3 linked regions of the Myxococcus hansupus genome follow. The protein of the gene in region 1 interacts with the protein of each later gene in a pairwise test. Links are inferred from orthologs where the notes say so. Each region holds a gene or a part of one and is shown in the gene's direction. Other genes may lie near its edges.

The links. The genes of interacting proteins can lie anywhere in the genome.
Region 2: the proteins of rho (region 1) and nusG interact in binary tests that used the Escherichia coli proteins (3 or more experiments, as listed by UniProt). The link is inferred for Myxococcus hansupus from one-to-one orthologs.
Region 3: the proteins of rho (region 1) and yhbY interact in binary tests that used the Escherichia coli proteins (3 or more experiments, as listed by UniProt). The link is inferred for Myxococcus hansupus from one-to-one orthologs.

The regions. Positions count from the first base shown.
Region 1 is NZ_CP012109.1:1,491,128-1,496,740, forward strand. What follows is about bases 1,635-4,585. They hold rho (transcription termination factor Rho), read left to right. Parts: upstream 1,635-2,275; coding sequence 2,276-3,895; downstream 3,896-4,585. Other genes in these bases: ligA (NAD-dependent DNA ligase LigA), read right to left, coding at 1,635-1,745; A176_RS06220 (hypothetical protein), read left to right, coding at 3,921-4,235; A176_RS06225 (AI-2E family transporter), read right to left, coding at 4,239-4,585. Also shown: more of ligA, read right to left, coding at 1-1,634; more of A176_RS06225, read right to left, coding at 4,586-5,468; A176_RS06230 (hypothetical protein), read right to left, coding at 5,589-5,613. UniProt on the Escherichia coli protein: Facilitates transcription termination by a mechanism that involves Rho binding to the nascent RNA, activation of Rho's RNA-dependent ATPase activity, and release of the mRNA from the DNA template.
Region 2 is NZ_CP012109.1:4,936,895-4,942,526, reverse strand. The notes cover bases 1,680-4,649. They hold nusG (transcription termination/antitermination protein NusG), read left to right. Parts: upstream 1,680-2,878; coding sequence 2,879-3,421; downstream 3,422-4,649. Other genes in these bases: rplA (50S ribosomal protein L1), read left to right, coding at 4,052-4,649; rplK (50S ribosomal protein L11), read left to right, coding at 3,569-4,015; secE (preprotein translocase subunit SecE), read left to right, coding at 2,436-2,879; rpmG (50S ribosomal protein L33), read left to right, coding at 2,072-2,236; tuf (elongation factor Tu), read left to right, coding at 1,680-1,969. In the rest of the region: 23S rRNA (guanosine(2251)-2'-O)-methyltransferase RlmB, read left to right, coding at 1-226; more of tuf, read left to right, coding at 779-1,679; more of rplA, read left to right, coding at 4,650-4,765; rplJ (50S ribosomal protein L10), read left to right, coding at 5,159-5,632. UniProt on the Escherichia coli protein: Part of the processive rRNA transcription and antitermination complex (rrnTAC). The complex forms an RNA-chaperone ring around the RNA exit tunnel of RNA polymerase (RNAP).
Region 3 is NZ_CP012109.1:7,274,320-7,279,777, forward strand. The notes cover bases 1,680-4,475. They hold yhbY (ribosome assembly RNA-binding protein YhbY), read left to right. Parts: upstream 1,680-2,821; coding sequence 2,822-3,130; downstream 3,131-4,475. Other genes in these bases: A176_RS39430 (DnaJ domain-containing protein), read left to right, coding at 1,680-2,776; A176_RS28425 (neutral/alkaline non-lysosomal ceramidase N-terminal domain-containing protein), read right to left, coding at 3,187-4,475. Outside these bases: more of A176_RS39430, read left to right, coding at 1-1,679; more of A176_RS28425, read right to left, coding at 4,476-4,497; purF (amidophosphoribosyltransferase), read left to right, coding at 4,642-5,458.

The DNA.
Region 1 (5,613 bases):
GCGGCCAGCAGCTCCCGGATGGCGGCCTGGTTCTGGGGCTCCTGGAAGAAGGTGTGGATGACCTGGGCCATGATGGGGCCCACGTCCTTCACGCGCGAGACGTCCTCCAGGCTGGCCTTGAAGAGCAGCTCCGCCTCCGGGAAGGCCTCGGCCAGCGCCTTGGCGGTGGCGTCACCCACGTGGCGGATGCCCAGGGCATAGAGGAAGCGGCGCTGCGTGGTCTGCTTGGAGCGTTCCAGCGCGGTGACGAGGTTGTCGGCGCTCTTGTCGCCCATGCGCTCCAGCGACAGCAGCTTCTCCCGGTCGAGCGCGTAGAGGTCCGCGAACGTCTTCACCCGGCCAGTGGCCACGAGCTGCGCGGCCAGCTTGTCGCCCAGGCCCTCGATGTCCATGGCCAGCCGGCTGGCGAAGTGGCGAATCTTCTCCACCAACTGCGCGGGGCACGAGGCGCCCGTGCAGCGGATGATGGCGCCGTCCTCGTCCTTGGTCGCCACCGCGTTGCAGACGGGGCAGTGCTTGGGGAACTCGAAGGGCGCGGAGTCCGCGGGGCGCTTGGAGAGCACCACGGACACGATTTCGGGAATCACGTCACCCGCGCGGCGCACGAAGACGGTGTCGCCCTTGCGCACGTCCTTGCGGCGCAGCTCGTCCTCGTTGTGCAGCGTGGCGCGCGCCACCGTGACGCCGCCCACCTTCACCGGCTTGAGGTGCGCCACCGGCGTCAGCGCGCCCGTGCGGCCCACCTGGATGCCAATGTCCTGCACCTCCGTGGACTCCTCCTCGGGCGGGAACTTGTAGGCCACCGCCCAGCGGGGGCTCTTGGAGACCTGGCCCAGGCGCTTGCGCTGGTCCTCGTCATCCACCTTCACCACCATGCCGTCCACTTCGAAAGGCAGCTCGTGGCGGCCCTTCAAGGAGGCGTCATAGGCGCCGCGCACGCCCTCCAGTCCCTCCGCGAGGCGGTACTGGTTGGTGGGCAGGCCCAGCGTCTTCAGGTACTCCAGCTTCTCGACGTGCGTCTTGAAGGCGGGCACGCCCTCGGTGGGGACGCACTCGTACAGGAAGACGGACAGGGGGCGGGTCGCCGTCTCCTTCGGGTCGAGCTGGCGCAGGCTGCCGGCGGCGGCGTTGCGCGGGTTGGCGAAGAGCGGCTCGCCTTCCTCCTCGCGCTTCTCGTTGAGCTTCTGGAAGTCCTTCTTGCGGATGAAGACCTCGCCGCGCACCTCGAGGACCTCCGGCACCTTCACGCCGTCCTGGGGGAACAGCGTCATGGGCAGGCTGCGGATGGTGCGCAGGTTGGTGGTGACGTCCTCGCCGGTGGTGCCGTCGCCGCGCGTGGCGCCCTGGACGAAGGCGCCCTTCTCATAGCGCAGGGCGATGGCGAGCCCGTCCAGCTTGGGTTCGCACACGTAGGTGATGGCGGGCTGGCCCACCAGCTTGCGGATGCGCTCGTCGAACTCGATGAGGCCCTGGTCCTCGAAGAGGTTGGCCAGGGAGAGCATGGGCGCCCGGTGCACCACCTCGCCGAACTCCTCGGCCGCGGCGCCGCCCACGCGCTGGGTGGGCGAGTCCGGCGTCTGGAGGTCCGGATGCTTCGCCTCCAGGTCCTGCAGCTCGCGCATCAGCTTGTCGTATTGCGCGTCGCTGACCTCGGGCGAGTCGAGGACGTAGTAACGGTAGTTGTGGTGCGCGAGCTCACGGTGGAGCTCACGGGCTCGGGCTGCGGCTTTCTGGAAGTCGTCCACGGTTCGCGGTCCTTACTCCAAAACACGTCGCGGCGGTGCGCGCCGCTGATGGCCGCCACTCTAGGGTTCCCGACTGACAAGGTTTCCTCGCCGCCCGTGCGTGAACCCGTCCCAGGGGGAAGCGGGACTCGGGGGCGGGGGGCTGTCGCTGGGAGTGACGATGCGCTCGCCGCGACCCAAGGGGTCCTCGGTCCGGGGTGGGAGGTGCCAGAAGGCCCGCACCGCCGCATGGAAATGGAGCGCACCCGGGCGCGTGTTGCTCAGCAGGAAGCGATGGCGCCGAGGGCCTCAAGATGCCTTGACAGGCCCAGAGGCCGTCAATAACGTCCCTCGCGGTTTCATGGCGCAGGCGTATCCGACGGCGCCGTCTCTTCTCCCAACCACAAGGCTCACGCCCGCGCAGTCCCGACCTGGGATTCCGGCGGGGCCGTCCTCCTGGAAGGTGCTTCCGAGGGCCGCGCGGACGTTTCCCCCCGCCATTCCACCCGTCCGAGTCCTCGGTCGCTTCGTTCCTCCCAAGCGTTACAGACATGCGTAAAGCCCGTACTTCGAGAGAGAAGGCTGCTGACACCGACGTCGCCGTGGAGGCGGACGCGGAGAAGCCTCGCCGCAAGCGTGCGGCGAAGACGGTGGAGCGGGAGGAGGCCGAGAAGCCCGCCCGTGCCCGCCGCAGCACCCGTCGCGACGAGGAAGTCAGCGCCGAGGCCGAGGAGGCCCCCGCCGAGCCGCCCCGTCCCGTCCTCACCCCCATCTCCCGCCCGGTCCGGGACGATGACCTCCAGGAGGCCCGCATCTCCGGTGAGGAGGAGCCGGCCGCCTCCCTGCCGCCTCCTCCCGAGGCCCCCGAGGCCCCGGCCATCACGGAAGTCACCCGCGACGGCGAGCCGATGCAGGTCATCAAGCTCAATGACCTGAAGCGGATGAAGATCACGGACCTGTCCAAGATGGCCCACGACGTGGGCGTCGAGGGCTACCAGGGTCTGAAGAAGCAGGACCTCATCTTCGCGCTGCTGGGCGGCATCGCCGACAAGCGCTTCGAGGTCCACGCGGAGGGCGTGCTGGAGCTGCTCAGCGACGGCTTCGGCTTCCTACGCAGCGCGGACAGCGACTACCAGCCCAGCCCGGACGACATCTACGTGTCCCCGTCGCAGGTGCGCCGCTTCAACCTGCGCCCGGGCGACACGGTGACGGGCCCCATCCGCCAGCCCCGCGAGGGCGAGCGCTTCTTCGCGCTCCAGAAGGTGGACAAGGTCAACTTCGCGGACCCGATGTCGGACGCGGCGCGCGAGCGCATCCTGTTCGACAACCTCACGCCGCTCTATCCGACGCGCAAGCTCAAGCTCGAGCACGAATCGTCGGAGATGACCACGCGCATCATCGACATGTTCTGCCCCATTGGCCTGGGCCAGCGCTGCCTCATCGTGGCGCCGCCCAAGGCCGGCAAGACGGTGCTGCTGCAGAACATCGCGCACGCCATCAGCCGCAACCACCCGGACGTCTACCTCATCGTGCTGCTCGTGGACGAGCGCCCGGAGGAAGTGACGGACATGGAGCGCAACGTGCGCGGCGAGGTGGTGTCCTCCACCTTCGACGAGCCCGCCACGCGCCACGTGCAGGTCGCGGAGATGGTCATCGACAAGGCCAAGCGCCTCGTCGAGCAGAAGTACGACGTCTGCATCCTGCTGGACTCCATCACCCGTCTGGCGCGCGCCTACAACACGGTGGTGCCCGCGTCCGGCAAGATTCTGTCCGGCGGCGTGGACGCCAACGCGCTCCACAAGCCCAAGCGCTTCTTCGGCGCCGCGCGCAACATCGAGGAGGGCGGCTCGCTGACCATCATCGGCACCGCGCTCATCGACACCGGCAGCCGCATGGACGAAGTCATCTTCGAGGAGTTCAAGGGCACGGGTAACTCCGAAATCGTCCTGGACCGGAAGCTGATGGAGAAGCGCATCTTCCCGACGCTGGACATCAACAAGTCCGGCACGCGCAAGGAAGAGCTGCTGCTGGGCCCGGGCGACCTGGTGCGCATCACCGCCCTGCGGCAGGTGCTCCACCCGTTCACGCCGATTGACGCGATGGAGTTCGTGCTCAAACACATGCGGCCCACCCCGTCGAATGCGGACTTCCTCGGGTCGATGAACCGGTAGAGATTGTCCGAGCAAGGAGTGTCCATTGCTCAGACACGGACGTTTCCGCCTGCTCACCCTCGTGATGGGGGTGACGCTGGGCGGCGGTGGAGTGGGATGTGACGGCCTGGGAGACTTGCCGCTGGGGGACATCCCCCCGACGCTGTCCGACCAGATTTGTTACACGGACGACGACTGTGTGGCCAACGCGTGCTGTGGGCTGGGAACGGCCGTCACGCACGCGGACGAAGGCCCGACGTGCGGCGGCCCCTGCAACAGCGGCTGCCCGGACGGCTCCATCGACTGTGGACGCTGCATCCCCACGTGCCGCGAGTCACGCTGCGCCGCGGCCTGCCAGTAGGGCTCAGGCGGCGGGCGGCTGACGTTCGCCGGGCAACGGGGCCGAGGTGGCCAGCGCCACGGCGGGCGCGGGCTGCGCCTTCAGCCGGGCGTAGTCGAAGCACGCCACCAGGACGGACGCCACGGGCACGGCGAAGAGCGCGCCCACCAGCCCGAAGAGCCGCTCCCCGGCGATGAGGGAGAAGGCGACGATGACGGGGTGCAGGTGCGCCGCCTGCCCCATGATTTTGGGGTTGAGGAAGTACGCCTCCAGCGCGTGGATGCCGATGATCCACGCCAGGATGGCCAGCCCCTTCTGGAACCCATCCGCCAGGGCGATGAGGACGATGGGCACCGAGCTGATGATGGTGCCGAAAATCGGGATGAGGCTGAAGAAGGTGGCGATGGTCGCCAGCAGGAAGGCGAACTTCACGCCGAACAGCAGCAGCCCCACGAACGTCAGCACGCCGTTGACGATGCAGATGGTGACCTGCCCGCGCACCACGCCGGACAGCGAGCGGTCGATGCGCTCCAGGAGCTGCCGCGCGTCGGTGGCGTACTCGGGCGGAATCAGCGTGCCGAAGTAGTGGCGGATGGCCTGCGCGTCGATGGAGAAGAACGCGGCCACCATCAACACGAAGAACAGCATGAACACGCCCGCGGCCACGCTGGTGACGATGCTGCGCGACACGTTGACGATGTCGCCCAGGTTCTCCTGCACCAGGATGGACACGCGCTTCACCGCGTCGCCCAGGAACTGCTCCAAGTCCAGCGCGAAGCCGAAGGTGCCGTTGCCGTTGCCTCCGTCCGCGCCCTCCAGCGCGCGGTTGGACAGCGCCACGGGGATGCCGCGCGTGCTGAGCCACGACTCCGCGCGCTGCGCGAGCTCCTGCACGTTTTCGGGCGTGAGGGTGTTGGCGAACGTCACCGCCTCCCGGCTGACGCGGGACATCTCGCGGTAGAGCTGCGGCACCAGCGCGACGAAGAAGAGGTACGCGCCCACGAAGAAGCCGGCGTAGATGAGCAGCAGCGCCGCCCAGCGCGGCACCGGCCGGCCGGCCACCTTCACCTGGGAGATGCGCCGCACCAGCGGCTGCACCAGGTACGCGATGAGCGCGGCCCCGGCGAAGGGCATCACCACCGAGCGGAAGGCGAGCAGCAACAGCAACATGCTCAGCCACAGGGCTCCCAGCAGGAGCAGGCGCTTGCGTTTATCGGCGAAGGTGATGGCGGTGTCCTGGGGCTGCTGCGACATGGCGTCTGGCTTACGGCAGTGCCATCCCGGTGACAAGGGCCGCCACGTGAGGAGGCCCACTCCAGGGGGGCGCGGGGCCACTCGGGCACGGATGGTGCCCGTTCAACATTTCATCGGGGCTCAGGCCTGGGGGAGCTGAAGGCCG
Region 2 (5,632 bases), 3.4 Mb from region 1 along the record:
TGTCGACGCCACGGAGCCCATGTGGAGCGCCCGGCTGGACGGGCCCCTGGCGCTCGTGGTGGGCGCGGAAGGGGCCGGTGTCCGGGAGGGCGTGCTCAAGCACTGCGACTTCCGGCTCCGGATTCCCATGACGGGTCAGGTGGGTTCACTGAATGCATCCGTTTCCGCCGGTATTCTGTTATACGAGGTCGCCCGTCAGCGGGGCACGGCTCCCAGCCGCCGGTAGTTGAAGTTCAGGATCAATCTCCTTGACTTGGGCGGATGGGAATCTTAGAAGGGCGCCCCTCTCAGGGCGGTGACGGGTGGTTGACGGAGCCGAGGTCGTGGGGTAGGGCGGCAGTCGCAGTACCGGATGAGTGCCGGTGTAGCTCAGCTGGTAGAGCAACTGATTTGTAATCAGTAGGTCGCGGGTTCAAATCCCGCCGCCGGCCAGGTAGGACGGGGCCGCGGATGAGGGCCCGGGATGTAGTAGGACAAGTGAATATCCGGAGGGATACCCAAGCGGCCAAAGGGAGCAGACTGTAAATCTGCCGGCTCTACGCCTTCGATGGTTCGAATCCATCTCCCTCCACTCGGCAATTGCGGGAATAGCTCAGTTGGTAGAGCGTCAGCCTTCCAAGCTGAATGTCGTGGGTTCGAATCCCATTTCCCGCTCCAAATGTTGTAGTCACAGCATCGCCAAGCCCTGATAGCTCAGTTGGCAGAGCGCATCCTTGGTAAGGATGAGGTCACCAGTTCAATCCTGGTTCAGGGCTCCATTTATTTTTTGAGGAGTGTCATGGCCAAGGAGAAGTTCGAGCGTAACAAGCCCCACGTGAACATCGGCACGATCGGACACGTGGACCACGGCAAGACGTCGCTGACGGCCGCCATCACCAAGGTGCTGGCGAAGACGGGCGGCGCCACCTTCCTGGCGTACGATCAGATCGACAAGGCGCCGGAGGAGCGTGAGCGCGGTATCACCATCTCCACCGCGCACGTGGAGTACCAGACGTCGAACCGGCACTACGCCCACGTCGACTGCCCGGGTCACGCCGACTACGTGAAGAACATGATCACGGGCGCGGCGCAGATGGACGGCGCCATCCTGGTGGTCTCGGCGGCGGACGGCCCGATGCCGCAGACGCGCGAGCACATCCTGCTGGCGCGCCAGGTCGGCGTTCCGTACATCGTGGTCTTCCTGAACAAGGTGGACATGCTGGACGACCCCGAGCTGCGCGAGCTCGTGGAGATGGAAGTCCGGGACCTGCTGAAGAAGTACGAGTTCCCTGGCGACGACATCCCCATCGTCCCCGGCTCGGCGCTCAAGGCGCTCGAGGGTGACACCAGCGACATCGGCGAGCCGGCCATCCTGAAGCTGATGGAGGCGGTGGACAGCTACATCCCGACGCCCGCGCGCGCCACGGACAAGCCCTTCCTGATGCCGGTGGAAGACGTGTTCTCCATCTCCGGCCGCGGCACGGTGGCCACGGGCCGCGTGGAGCGCGGAATCATCAAGGTCGGCGAGGAAGTGGAAGTCGTCGGTCTGCGTCCGACGCAGAAGACGGTCGTCACGGGCGTGGAGATGTTCCGCAAGCTGCTGGACCAGGGCATGGCGGGCGACAACATCGGCGCGCTGGTGCGTGGTCTGAAGCGTGAGGACATGGAGCGCGGCCAGGTGCTGGCGAAGCCGGGCAGCATCACCCCGCACACCAAGTTCAAGGCGCAGATCTACGTGCTGTCGAAGGAAGAGGGCGGCCGCCACACCCCGTTCTTCAAGGGTTACCGTCCGCAGTTCTACTTCCGCACCACGGACGTGACGGGCTCGGTGAAGCTGCCGGACAACGTCGAGATGGTGATGCCGGGCGACAACATCGCGATCGAGGTGGAGCTCATCACCCCGGTGGCGATGGAGAAGGAGCTGCGCTTCGCGGTTCGCGAGGGTGGCCGCACGGTGGGCGCCGGCGTCGTGGCGGAAGTCGTCGAGTAGTGTCGGGCTGGCCGCAAGGCCGCCGGGCACACTGTCCCGATTTCTTCGAGGGGAGGGCTGCGTTGTAGTAGCCTTCCCTTCTCGTATCTGGTGAGGTAGGTCATGCCGAAGGGCAATCGTTCCATCATTTCGCTCGAGTGCACTATTTGCAAAGAGCGGAACTACACGACCACGAAGAACAAGCGGAAGAGCCAGGACAAGCTCGAGCTGAGCAAGTTCTGCCCTCGTTGCCGCAAGCACCAGGACCACAAAGAAGGCAAGGTCTAGGTCGGTAGTTCAGAGAAGGTTTTAGGCCAGTAGCTCCAACGGTAGAGCAGCGGTCTCCAAATCCGCGTGTTGGGGGTTCGAATCCCTCCTGGCCTGCCAACTCTCAGTAGTCGCGGGGCCCCCGGTACCAGGAGGTGCCGGGGGTTCCTGTGTTTCCGCAGTCCCGCGAATTCGCATCCGCAGTACCTCGTGAGGCACCATGGCGACGGCATCAGAGGCCAGCCAGCAGGCTAACCGCTCGGCGATGGATCCGAAGCGGCTCGTGGTCATCTTCTACCTTCTCGCCGGCATCGTCCTGGCCCTCTTCCTGGAGCGTCTGCTCGGGCTGCTGTGGGGCCGTTTCGGTTGGAGCGACCCGGTCCTTCTTGAGGGCCTGGACTGGAAGGTGTCCACGCTGGTGAGCTACGCACTGGCCGTGGGGCTGGCGGTGGGCGCGTACTTCCACCCGCGCACCCACGCGCTGTCCATCGATGTGGCTTCGGAGTTGATGAAGGTCACCTGGCCGACCTGGTCGGAGACCAAGGCGTCGACCATGGCCGTCGTCGTGGCCTCGCTGGTCGCCGCCGTCATCCTCTTCTGCATCGACACCGCCGCCTACAACCTGATGGTGGAGTGGCTGCCGGCCGTGTGGGGGAAGCTGTAATGGCGATGAAATGGTACGTGGTCCACACCTACTCGAACTTCGAGAACCAGGCGAAGAAGAGCCTGGAAGAGAAGGTCCGTCTCGAGGGCCTTCAGGACCAATTCGGTGAGATCCTGATCCCCATGGAGCAGGTCGTCGAAATGGTGAAGGGCGAGAAGAAGACGTCTCGCCGGAAGTTCTTCCCCGGCTACATCTTCGTGCAGATGGAGCTGAACGACCGGACGCTTCACCTGGTGAAGAACACGCCGAAGATCACCGGTTTCCCGGGGACGGCGCAGAACCAGAATCCGCTCCCCATCTCCGACCAGGAGGTGGCCCGGCTGACCTCACAGATTTCCGAAGGCACGCTCAAGCCGAAGCCCAAGGTGCAGTTCGACGACGGCGACACCGTGCGTGTCATCGACGGTCCGTTCGCGAACTTCAACGGCACCGTGGAAGAGGTGAACGCGGAGAAGGGCAGGGTGAAGGTGCTCGTGAGCATCTTTGGCCGTGCCACCCCCGTGGAGCTGGACTTCATGCAGGTGGAGAAGACCACCGGCTAGCAGTTGATGCCACGCCGTGCACCCCTGTATGGGGGTGCGCGGCGTTCGCATTTCCGGCCTCCTTGTGGGGGCCGGACTCATGGGTGGGAGGGCTTCCCCGTCTGGTAGCCCGCTCGCACCACCCACTCGAAAGGCAGTTGTCGTTCGATGAAGAAGATCACAGGTCAGGTCAAGCTGCAGATTCCCGCCGGCAAGGCGAACCCCGCTCCGCCGATCGGCCCCGCGCTCGGTCAGCAGGGCGTGAACATCATGGAGTTCTGCAAGCAGTTCAACGCGAAGACGCAGGCTGAAGCCAAGGAAGCGCTCATCATCCCGGTGGTCATCACCGTGTATGCGGACCGCTCCTTCACCTTCATCCTGAAGACCCCGCCCGCCGCCGTCCTCATCAAGAAGGCCGCCGGTCTGCACACCGAGAAGAAGAAGGGTTCTGGCGCGAAGAAGCCGGGCAAGGAGAAGGTCGGGCAGATCACCCGCGCTCAGCTCGAGGAAATCGCGAAGAAGAAGATCCAGGACACCACCGCTGCGTCGATCGAAGCCTGCATGAACACCATTGCCGGCACCGCGCGCTCCATGGGCATCGACGTCGTCGGCTAAGCCGCCGCGCACCCACTCACGACAAGGATTTCTGTCATGGCTAAGACTGGGAAGAAGTTTCGTGCGGCCGTTGCTCTGGTGGACCGCGACAAGCGCTACACGATCGGCGAGGGCTTTCAGCTCCTGAAGAAGACGGTGGAGGCTCGCGCCACCAAGTACGACCAGACGGTCGACGTCTCCATCAACCTGGGCGTGGACCCGAAGCACGCGGACCAGATGGTCCGTGGCGCCGTGGTGCTCCCGCACGGCACGGGTGCCACCGTGCGCGTGGCCGTGTTCGCCAAGGGTGAGAAGGCCACCGACGCGACCAACGCCGGCGCGGACGTGGTTGGCGCCGAGGACCTGCAGAAGCGCATCGAGGAAGGCTTCCTCGACTTCGACACCGTCATCGCGACCCCGGACATGATGGGTGTCGTCGGTCGCCTCGGTAAGGTGCTCGGTCCCCGCGGCCTGATGCCGAACCCGAAGGTCGGCACGGTGACCATGGACGTCGCGAAGGCCATCCGCGACGCCAAGGGCGGTAAGGTCGACTTCCGCGCCGAGAAGGCCGGTATCGTCCACGCGAAGCTGGGCAAGTCCTCCTTCGAGGTCGAGAAGCTCGAGGCGAACTTCAACGCGCTGGTCGACCTGGTGATGAAGCTCAAGCCGTCCGCGGCGAAGGGCGTCTACCTCCAGGGCATCGCCATCTCCTCCTCCATGGGTCCTGGCATCAAGATCGACACCACGGAGATCAAGGCGCGTCACGGCTAATCACCCGCCGTGCGGACGGGGAGGCCGGCCCTGGCATTGAGGTCAGGGCTGTCACCTGTCTGACGTCTTAGGTTCGAAAGTTCTGGATCTTTGCTGAAGCCGGGGGTATAGGCCCCCGGCTTTTGCAATTGGGGCGCCACGTCGTGAGGCGTGTCGTCCCGACACCTGGTTCATGACAGCAGGGACCTGGGGTGAAGAGGGCGCACGTTCCGTTGGCAACCGGGCAACCGGGAGGACGGCACCTTCAACCCCTGGTTCAAACGGCCGCAAGGTCAGCCCTGCCGAGACTGGAGGTGCGGTGTGGTGCCTCTCGAGGCTCCTCTCGCTCTGCCACTTTGGCCCAGGCATCACGCCCGTCCTGAAAAGGCGGGCCCAGTAAGGAGGTGAGTCAAAGTGCTGAAGAGCGAGAAGGAAGAGATGATCAAGGAGCTCCACGAGAAGTTCTCGAGGACGACCTCCGCCGTCGTGGCCGAGTTCACCAAGGTGGACGTGGAGACGGTGACCAAGCTCCGCAAGAAGTTCCGCGAGGGCAACGTCGAGTACAAGGTCATCAAGAACACGCTGGCGCGCCGTGCCGCGCAGGGCACGTCCGTGTCGGTCATCGCTGATGACTTCACGGGTCCCGTGGCCCTGTGCATCAGCTACGGCGATGTCGTGGCTCCCGCGAAGATCCTGGTCGAGTTCACGAAGGACATCGAGGACAAGATCAAGATCCGCACTGCCGTCGTCGAAGGCCGCAAGGTCGACGTCGCCGGCGTGAAGGCCCTGGCGAAGCTGCCGGGTCTGCCCGAGCTTCGCGCGCAGTTGCTGGGCGTCATCAGCCAGCCCGCGAGCAAGCTGGTTCGGACCATCGCGGCTCCGGGTTCG
Region 3 (5,458 bases), 5.8 Mb from region 1 along the record:
CCCGATGCCAGGTGGCGCGGCGCCGATGGCGGGTCCGGGTACAGCGCCGATGGTCGGCCCGGGTGCAGCGCCGATGGCGGGCCCGGGTACAGCGCCAATGGCCGGCCCTGGTGCAGCGCCGATGGCAGGCCCGGGTGCAGCGCCGATGGTCGGCCCTGGTGCAGCGCCGATGGCAGGCCCGGGTGCAGCGCCGATGGCCGGCCCTGGCACGAGGCCCATGGCTGGCCCTGGTACGGCGCCCATGGCAGGTCCTGGCGCGCGAGCAGGAATGGACCCCGCGCGACGCCCCGCGGCTCCGGGGCAGCCCGCGCGGCCTCCCACTGCGCCTGCGGGTCAACGCCCCCCAGGGGCACCCACCGCGGCCCGCCCGCCCGCAGCGAGCCCTGCTCCGCCGCCCGCGCCGCTCCCCGTGGCCGTCCCCGCGGTGGAAGGCGATGACGCCGCACCGGAGATTCCAGCTCGCGGTCCGTTGGAGCAGTGCTCCCCCATCCGCCTCTACGGCCGCATCGCCGCGCGAGAGCAGACGGGCCTGCTCTCGCTGACGTTGGCGGACCGAGCCGTCCACATCCACTTCCGCAAGGGCAACCCCGAGTTCGTCGACTCGACGCATCCGGAAGAAGCGCTCGGGTCATCCCTGGTCGCGGCGAAGCTGCTCACGCCCGAGCAGCTCCAGCAGGCAGGGGGCTCCCTGGAGCGCTTCGGCGGAGACCTGCTCACCGCGCTCTTCGGCTTGGGACTGCTCCAGCCGGCCACGGCCTTCACGTTCCTCGCGCAGCGCGCGGCAGGCATCCTCGGCCGGGGCCTCAAGGCCGAGGTCGGCACCTTCACCTTCGAGCTGCGCGACCTGCCTGCCAACAAGGCGATGCCGCTGGGCAATCGGTGGGCGGTGTTGAGCGACACGGTGCGCCGCATTCCATCGGCGGACCTCAAGCGCAGGCTGACGCCGGTGCTCCAGCTCCCCATCATGAAGTCTGGCGGCGTCGTGGCCGCGAGCGAGCTGCGCCTCACGCCGCATGAAGTCCGTGCGCTCACGGTCATCGACGGCGTGCGCTCGGTCTCGCAGCTCCTGACGGACTTCGCGCAGGACACGGACCACCTGCTGCGGATCACCTTCCTGCTCCGGGAGCTGGATGCGGTGTCGTTCGCCGGGCAGGCCCGAACCGGCCCAGGGACACCGCCTCCCGCCGAGCAGGCCGCTGGCGCCGCGCCACGCCCCAACGTCGCCGCCGCGCAGCGCCCCGCTGGTGCGCCGCCCGCCTCCAATCCCAACATCGCCATGGAGCAACAGGCCGTGGCCACCGGTGCACAGCCCGCTGGGGCCCAGGGTCTGCACGGCGCAGGTGCGCAGCGCCCCGCGGGCGCAGTCGGTGCGCAACACCCCGCCGGCACCGCGCCCAACGTCGCGGGTGGACAGCCCCTCGCAGGCACCGTGCCCAACGTCGCGGGAGGCCAGCCCATCGCGGGAGCACCGCGCCCCGCTGGCGCAGCGCCCCACGTCGCGAGTGGACAACCCGTCGCAGGCACACCGCCCAGCGGCGCGGGAGGTCAGCCCATCGCCGGAGCACCTCGCCCCGCGGGAACACCGCCCCACGTCGCAGGGGGCCAGCCCATCACGGGAGCACCGCCCAACGTCGCGGGTGGACACGCCGCGCGCCCGGCAGCACCGAACGTCGCGGGAGGCCAGCCCATCGCCGGTCCCGGTGCGGTCGCCCAGCGCCCAGCAGCACCGAACGTCGCGGGAGGCCAGCCCATCGCCGGTCCCGGTGCGGTCGCCCAGCGCCCGGCGGGTGCGAACAGCACGAGCCCTGGCCCCGCGGGCGCCCCACGCCCAGCCGGCACCGCGCCCAACGTCGCGGGAGGCCAGCCCATCGCCGGTCCCGGCGCAGCGGGAGCGCAGCCACCCGTCCCCGGCGCGCCACGTCCCGCCCCTACCGCGGGTCCAGGAGCGCGTCCCGCCGGGCCCGTCCCCACCGCGGGCCCTGGCGCCACGCAGCGCCCCACCGTCCCCACCGCGGGCCCCGGCGCCCCACAGCGCCCCACCGCTCCCGTCGCGGGGCCCGGCGCCACCGCCGCCACGCACGCGAATGCCCCGGGCGCGGACGAGATTCCCGCCCTGCGCCAGCTCACCACCGCGATGAAGCAGCAGAACCACTTCCAGCGGCTCGGGCTGACGGAGCAGACAAACTCCAGCGCGGTGAAGATCGCCTACTTCCGCTTGGCCAAGCTGTACCACCCGGACACGCTGCCGCAGGGCGCGCCGCCGGAGTTGGAGAAGCTGAAGGCCGAGGTCTTCGCCTACGTCGGCGACGCCTACCGCACGCTCTCCGACGACAAGAGCCGCGCCAGCTACATCGAAGAGCTCAAGAGCGGCGGCAGCGGCGACGGCGTGGACATCAACGGCATCCTCATGGCGGAGGAGCTGTTCCAGAAGTCCTGCATCCTGGTGAAGGCGCGCAAGTTCCCGGACGCCGTGAAGATGCTCGACGAGGCCATCAAGCTGAACCCGGAGGAAGCGGAGTTCTACGCCTGGCGGGGCTACGCCCGCTTCTTCATGGCGGCGGACAAGAAGGCCGCCCAGCCCGAAGCCTTCCGGGAAATCCAGAACGCCATCCGCCGCAACGAGCGTTGCGCGCCCGCGCACTACTTCCTCGGGGTCATCGCCAAGCTGAGCGGTGATGCCCCCGGGTCGCTCAAGCACTTCAAGCGCACCGTGGAGCTCCAGCCGGACCACATCGACGCGCAGCGGGAGATCCGCATGGCGTCGCAGAAGAAGTAGGGTGCGCCCCCTCACCCCGGGGCCCTGGAGGCCCCATCCGAAACCATGAAGGAGAGAAGCAACGTGCCGCTCACTGGGAAGCAACGCCGCCATCTGCGCGCGCTAGGACACCACCTGGAACCGGTGGTCATCGTCGGCCAGGCCGGCGTCACCGAAGGTGTCATCGCCGCCGTCGAACAGGCGCTGCAGGACCACGAGCTCATCAAGGTGAAAATCAACGAGGGCCCGGAGACGCGCCAGGAGGGTGCTCAGCGCATCGCCGAGGGCGCCCAGGCGGAGCTCGCGCAGCTCCTGGGCCGCACCGCGCTCCTGTTCAAGAAGCGCAAGAAGGACTCCAAGTTCGAGAAGTTCTAGGCCAGCACCCGGTCCGGCCGCGCCGCGGAGCCCTCGAGCCCGCGGCGCCCGACCCCCTACCGCGTGAAGTCGGCCGCTCCCGCCACGAGCTCGGCCGCCACGCTCAGCCGCTCCAGCAGCGCGGGCCCGAAGTACTGACGCCGGGACTCTCCCAGGCCGCCCTCCACGTTCGCCGCCGTCTCCACGTAGCCCACGTAACCATCCGCCAGCCCGAGCACGCCCGTGGCGCCCGTGCGCCGCAGCAGCTCCGCGCCCGCCGCCACGCTGGGCTCGCCCGGCACCGCCACCAGCTTCAGCGGCCCCAGCACCAGCGCCGCCACCTCCGCCAGCCGGGGCGAGGAATCACACAGCAGGTTGTCTCCCGCCGCCCGCGTCAGTGACGGCACCAGCCGCGACGCGTCCGGCCGAGGCATCGCCGCATCCGCGCGCGCCAACGCCAGCCGCACCGAATCCCCCACGGGCGACAACGGCGCGTTGCCCGCCAGCTCCGCCAGGGCCCGCGCGAAGCCCGACACCCGCTCCAGCCCCAGCCCCTTCGAGTACGCCACCGACGCGTTGCCCACCGCGCCCTGCAGCAACAGCGTCACGCCGCTGCCCGCCTCCTCGCGCAGTGCGCTGAGCCGGCCCGGGTAGTCCGGATCCACGTAGGCCCGGTGACGCGGCACCATCGTCGGGTGTGCGGCGAAGAACAGCAGCTCCGCCACCGGCGACTCCGCGCCCCGCAGCACCGCGCGCGTCAGCGTCCCATCCGGAATCGCGCCGCCACTGCGCGAAGCCACGAAGTCCGGCTCACGGGCCTCGCCCACCTCCAGCGACACCGGAGCCAGCGCGGCGTCGGCACGCGACAGGGCCTCCCCCGCGGCGGCGGTGATGGCCTCCACCACGTCCTCGCGATACCGCCCGGTGCCCGAAAGCTGCGCCACCAGTCGAGGGTCATAGCCCCCCAACGAGGAGTGCGTGTGTGTGGCGAGCACGAGCACCTCGCTCAGCCCCGACGCCTTCACCCGCTCGCGCACGCGCGTGACGAGCACATCCGGCACCAGCAGCAGGTCCAACGACACCACCCCCACCCGCGTCCCACCGGCCTCCAGCACCACCGCGCGTGCGTGGAGCGGAACGTCAGCCTGTCCCGCCTCGGGCCGGGGCGGCGAGTAGCCCGCCACCACCACGGGGAACGGCGGCGCCAGCGCGACCTTCGCCGCGCCCGCGCGCAGGGGGCCTTCGCCTTGAACCCGTGACACCAGCACGGGCGCGCGTTCAGCCCAGGAGCCGCACCAATTCCAGGACGCCAGGGCATATGCGACGCCCGCGGTGAGTAACACCATGGGAAACAAGGAACGCCAGCGTGCCAGTCGCGAGGAAGCCATGCGCGGGCCAGACTACCCGCAGGGACTGGCCTTTGGGACGCCTGACTGCCCACATGAAACGACTCTGGCGTCGGGTGGAATACCCACCAGAGGGGCATGCGTTCCTGTTCCGCTCACCGCTCGAAAGGAGTAAGGCAGCGCGCCATGTGCGGCATCTTCGGAATCGTGGGGCACGCCGAGGCCTCCAACCTGACGTACCTGGGACTGCACGCCCTCCAGCACCGGGGGCAGGAGTCCGCGGGCATCGTTGCCTCTGACGGCATGGCGCTGCGTGCGCACCGGCAGATGGGACTCGTCGCCGATATCTTCGACGCACCGGTGATCGCCGGCCTGCCAGGGCAGGCGGCCATCGGTCATGTGCGCTACTCCACCGCGGGAGGCAGCGCGCTCAAGAACGCCCAGCCGCTGTTCGTGCAGTACGCGGGCGGCCAATGCGCCATCGCGCACAACGGCAACCTGGTGAACGCGGCCGAGCTGAAGCAACAGCTCGAGGCCGACGGCGCCATCTTCCAGTCGGACGCGGACACGGAAGTCATCCTGCACCTGCTGGCGCGCTCCAAGCAGCCGACCTTCGAGCAGAAAATCGTCGAGGCGCTGCGCAAGGTGACGGGCGCCTACAGCCTGCTGGTGCTCACGGAGAACAAGCTCGTCGCGGTGAGAGACCCGCACGGCATCCGTCCGCTGGTGCTGGGACGGATGAAGGAAGGCGCGTACGTGCTCGCCAGCGAGTCCACCGCGCTGGACCTCATCGAGGCGGAAATCGTCCGGGAGCTGGAGCCGGGCGAGCTGCTCGTCATCGAGAACGGGCTGATGCGCACCAGCAAGCCCTTCGCGGAGCCTCCGCGGCAGGCGCGCTGCATCTTCGAGCACGTGTACTTCGCCCGGCCGGACTCCACGCTGTTCGGCAGCAACGTGTACGAGGTGCGCAAGGAGCTGGGCCGCCAGCTCGCGAAGGAGCAGC